2 regions of the Nocardia salmonicida genome follow, and region 1 is predicted to be linked to the other one. Evidence: riboswitches for the same ligand, from Rfam matches in the RefSeq annotation. Region 1 holds a riboswitch; the other holds the start of a gene.
What was found. A riboswitch is a leader RNA that binds a small molecule or an ion and turns the genes downstream of it on or off. The one in region 1 is predicted to bind cobalamin.
Positions count from the first base shown of each region.

Region 1 (2,387 bases):
ATCACATTGCCGTGCTGGTCGGCCAGGATCTGTACCTCGATGTGGCGCGGATTCACCACGGCCTGCTCGAGGAACACCGTCGGATCACCGAACGCCGACTCCGCTTCCCGCGACGCCGCTTCGATCGACTCACGCAAGAGCTCGGGCGTGGCGACCCGGCGCATGCCGCGACCACCACCACCGGCGACCGCCTTGACGAAGATCGGGTATTCGAGTTCGGCTGAGGCGGTGAGCAATTCGTCGATATCGGCCGAGGGCGCGCTGGACTTCAGCGTCGGCAGCCCGGCCGCCTTGGCCGCTTCGATGGCCGTGGCCTTGTTGCCCGCCATCTCGAGGATCGCGGCGGTGGGGCCGATGAAGGTGATGCCCTCGGCGGCACAGGCCGCGGCGAGGTCGGGGTTCTCCGACAGGAAGCCGTAGCCGGGGTAGATCGCGTCGGCGCCCGCGCTCTTGGCGGCCTCGATGATCGCCTCGATCGACAGATACGCGCGAACCGGATGGCCCTCTTCGCCGATCTGGTAGGACTCGGCCGCCTTGAGGCGATGCACCGAGTTGCGATCCTCGTACGGGAACACCGCGACCGTTCCGATGCCGAGTTCGTAGGCCGCGCGGAAGGCACGGATAGCGATCTCACCACGATTTGCGACCAAGACTTTCGAGAACATTTGCTTACGGTACCCGGCCGTGAGGCGGCGTCGGACACGCAAGGTGGCTTCGCAGCAATCTTCACACCGCACACCCGCCCACCTGCGAAGTTGCGTTCATCAGGCCGTCACATCTCACCGTGCGGAGCCGCTCGCGGTGCGCGCGGTCGACCTCGGCGCAACCGCAGGTCACGGCCCTGTTGGCCACGGGGCGGTGTCCCGCGCCCCCCAATGTGGGCCTATGCTGAGGGCGCAGCTGGTTCGCCCGCGCGGTGGAAGAGTCGGAGCCCCGACCTCCCGCGTAGGCGTCGAAACCCGGGTGCGGATCATGTTCCGCACCGGGTGAGAGGGAACCCGGTGAGAATCCGGGACTGTCCCGCAGCGGTGAGCAGGAACGACCGCCGTCATCAGCACTGGGCAGCATGCCTGGGAAGCGACGGCCAGTAGGTCGGTCGATCACACGACCGGTGCCCGCGAGTCCGAAGACCTGCCGACTGTGCCGGATACGCCGTATCCGGCGGCCACCGCCTCGTGGATCGGGCGCGCGGACCACCGATGCCGACCTGTCGTACCTGTCGCGACGTGTCCGGTCCTGTGGCGTGCGCCCGCGGAAAGGCGACGGCTCTCCCTGCACGACACTGGAGAATCTCCGTGACTGTTTCGCACACCCCTTTCACCGCAACGGTTCTCGGCCTACCGCGAGTGGGCCCGAACCGGGAACTCAAGCGCGCCACCGAGTCCTACTGGGCGGGCCGCGCCGATGCCGCTCACCTGCACGCGGTCGGTCGGCAGCTCCGTCGAGCCCAGCTCACCGAACTGGCCGCGGCGGGACTCGATTCGGTGCCGGTGGGCACCTTCTCCTACTACGACCAGATGCTCGACACCGCCGAACTGCTCGGCGCGCTACCGCCGCGCGTCGCCGGAATCGCCGATCCGCTCGACCGCTATTTCGCGGCCGCGCGCGGCACCGACACGGTCGCTCCGCTCGAGATGACCAAGTGGTTCGACACCAACTACCACTACCTGGTGCCCGAGATCGACGCGGCCACTACTTTTTCCCTGCATCCCGGCAAGCTGCTGACCGAACTCGACGAGGCGATCGAGCTCGGCGTCCCCGCGCGTCCGGTGGTGATCGGTCCGATCACCTTCCTGAAGCTGGCCAAGGCCGCCGGCGGTGCCGCGCTGGAGCGTCTGCCCGAGCTGGTGCCGCTGTACCTCGACCTGCTGGCCCAGCTGGCGGACGCGGGCGCGCAGTGGGTACAAATCGATGAGCCGGTGCTGGTCACCGACCTGACCGAGGCGGAGATCGCCTTGGTCGGCCAGACCTACAGCGCGCTGTCAGCCGCGCAGAACCGGCCCGCGATCCTGGTCGCCACCTACTTCGGACACCCCGATGCCGCCCTGGCGGTGCTGGCCGAGACCGAGATCGAAGGTGTCGCTCTCGATTTCACCGCGGGCGCCGATCTCTCGACGGTCGCGGCGCTGCCCGCCCTCGCTCGCAAACTGCTGGTGGCAGGCGTGGTCGACGGCCGCAATATCTGGCGCGCTGACCTCGACGCGGTCCTCGGCACCCTGGGCACGCTGCTCGGCAGCGCCGACGCGGTGGCGGTGTCGAGTTCGTGCTCGCTGCTGCACGTGCCGTATTCGCTGGCCCCCGAGACCGGACTGGACGAGCGGCTGCGCTCATGGCTGGCCTTCGGCGCAGAGAAGGTCGACGAGGTGCGCGTCCTGGCCACCGCGCTC
Region 1 covers NZ_CP108014.1:4,207,650-4,210,036, forward strand. Annotated here, with positions in the region: gene OHS03_RS19830 (pyruvate carboxylase) at 1-665, opposite strand, end outside; cobalamin riboswitch at 968-1,153, shown strand; gene metE (5-methyltetrahydropteroyltriglutamate--homocysteine S-methyltransferase) at 1,296-2,387, shown strand, end outside.

Region 2 (2,387 bases), 2.0 Mb from region 1:
CCAGGATCAGACCGGTGCCGCGAGCGGTGCGCGTCACCGCCGGAACAGCTCGGGATGGATCAATTCGGCGACCAGTTCGGTCGCGTGCGCGATCCGCACCCCTGCCGCCCGGTCGGCGAACAGGAACGGGTGCACGGTTGCGTTGCGCACGGCCGCCAGATTCGCGAATGCCGGGTTTCCGACGATCTTGTCGACCTGGGGTTGTCCGTCGACGCGCGTGTAGGTCGCCTTGCAGCACAGGCTGGTCAGGATGATGTCGGGGTCACGGGCGATGAGCTCTTCCGCGCCGACGGGAACGTTGCGCTTGGCGGTGAGATCGGCGAAGGTATTCACTCCGCCTGCGGCCTCGATGATCTGGGTGATGAAGTCGATGCCGCCTGCCACGGTGTAGGAGCCGTCGTCTTTGGGGGTGACGACCGCGACCCGAGGCTTCACGGCGTTGCCGACCTTCGCGCGGACCGCGTCGATGCGCGAACTCAGCTGTGTGACAACTTCTTCGGCGCGCTCGGAGGCACCCCACAGGGCACCGAGGTCGCGCAGGTCGGCGTACACGTTGTCGAAGCGCACAGTATCGGGGTCGATCGCTTCATCGGCGAGTCCGTCGGCGCTGGGGCACAGCGGACTCAGCACCCAGCTGCGCACACCCAACTCGTTCAGACTTGCCCTGGTACCGACGCTGTTCTGCGCCGAGGAGGCGAACACCCCGTTGAAACCCGACATGACGAAGTCGGGTCGCTGGGCGAGCAGTTCGTCGCGACTCGGCAGCTTCTCGACGTAGGGCGAGCGCGCCTGCGCGGCGACATATTCCGCAAGCACGGCGGAGTCCAGGAATGCTGTGCCCACCAGCCGATCGGTGACGCCGAGCGCGTGCGCGATCTCGATCGAGGGCTGATACGCCGCGTAGATCCGCTGCGGTGGGCCGTCGACGGCGACGTCGATCCCACAGTTCACGCGGGTGACAACAGCTGCGCCGCCCGTATCGGAGGTCGGTTGCACACCGCAACCGGCTAGAACAATCGTGCAGGCGAGCAACGCGCCGGAACGTAGGCGCGCGAAAACAGAGCGGGTCAAGAGACGGCCTTCCAGGTCCTCGTGGAATGGGGTACTGCGTAGCCGTGGCCGGTCTCCTGGCTGACGGGATAGTGCGCGGTGAATCCACCTTCCCAGGGCAGGTGCCCCAGTGGCTCCGGACGACATACGTCGTCCGGATCGATTCACAACTCCCGATCACAGTGGCGAGGGCCGCACCGGTTCTACACCGGTTTCCCGAACACCACGGCTGGTGAACTGTAGCAACGTCGGCTCCGTCGAGGGTCGGCGCCGATACACAGCCGACTCCCAGCCGCGTCCCACCGGGCTCGACAGTTCCACCGCGAAGATTCAGCTATCGGCCGAGCACTTCGGCCGGCCGATGATCTCGGCAGTGAGATCGACGATCTGGAGGAACGCGCATGAGGATGAAATCGACACTGGCCAAGACCGCGGTGGCGGGCACGCTGGCCCTCGGGGTGCTCGGCGCGACAGCGAGCGTGGCGAGCGCGGATCCGGGCGGGCACGACCAGCAGCGGCCCGAGCAGGGCCAGCAGCACCGGCCGCAGCATCACCAGAACGACGCACCGCAGCACGGCTTCTGGTTCTTCGGCAACTGGGTTCCCCTGCCCTGACCCACTCCACACCGCAGGCCCGGGCTTGCGGTGAGCCGAGCGTCCCTCGTGCGAGTTATGGTGCGGGACTTCACCATCGCCGCTCGAGAACACCCCATCCGTGCCGTTCGTGTCAACGAATGTGATTGCAGGCGGGTCGGCACCTTAACCGGTTACCATTCACTCCCCTGAAGCCGACCCGCCTGCTTTTCACCAGCGCGACCGCACGACGACCGATTCCACGTCACTCGCGCGTCGGTTCCCTTGCGGCGCACCGATACCCTGGCAGGTGTGACCGAGGGTGCGCTTGCGAAATCGTGTGGTCGGGCGCGGTCACCGGTGGTCTGGATCCGGCCGGGTCATGCCGGGTACATCGGGCCCGAACTCGGCGTCGACCTGCATTCCACCTCTGTCGCGGTCCTCAGTATCGGGCTCGACGGGCCGTTCGTCCTCGAGACCGCCACCCACGGCGAGATCCTCACTCGAAGTGCGTACGCCCCTGCTCGCGCGGTGCACCGGGTGAACACCCTCGACAAACCGATCCTGCTCCTGTGGTCGCATGCCTCGGCCATCGAAGGACAGATGACGACCACCGAGGGCCCGTACGGATTCGACCACCTCCGTGAGCGCGAGCTGGTCGAACAATGCGTATTACCGGACGCGGACCCGGGTCGAATCGTGGCGCTGGCCGGTGCGGGTTCCCCCGCCGAGATCGATCCGCGCATCGAGCGCGTGGCGGCCGCG
Region 2 covers NZ_CP108014.1:2,211,947-2,214,333, reverse strand. Annotated here, with positions in the region: gene OHS03_RS10510 (FecCD family ABC transporter permease) at 1-37, opposite strand, end outside; gene OHS03_RS10505 (ABC transporter substrate-binding protein) at 34-951, opposite strand; cobalamin riboswitch at 1,101-1,293, opposite strand; gene OHS03_RS10500 (hypothetical protein) at 1,452-1,664, shown strand; gene OHS03_RS10495 (AraC family transcriptional regulator) at 1,935-2,387, shown strand, end outside.
Region 2: it holds a riboswitch for cobalamin, as region 1 does, so the genes downstream of both, OHS03_RS10505 (ABC transporter substrate-binding protein) here and metE (5-methyltetrahydropteroyltriglutamate--homocysteine S-methyltransferase) in region 1, are expected to answer to the same signal.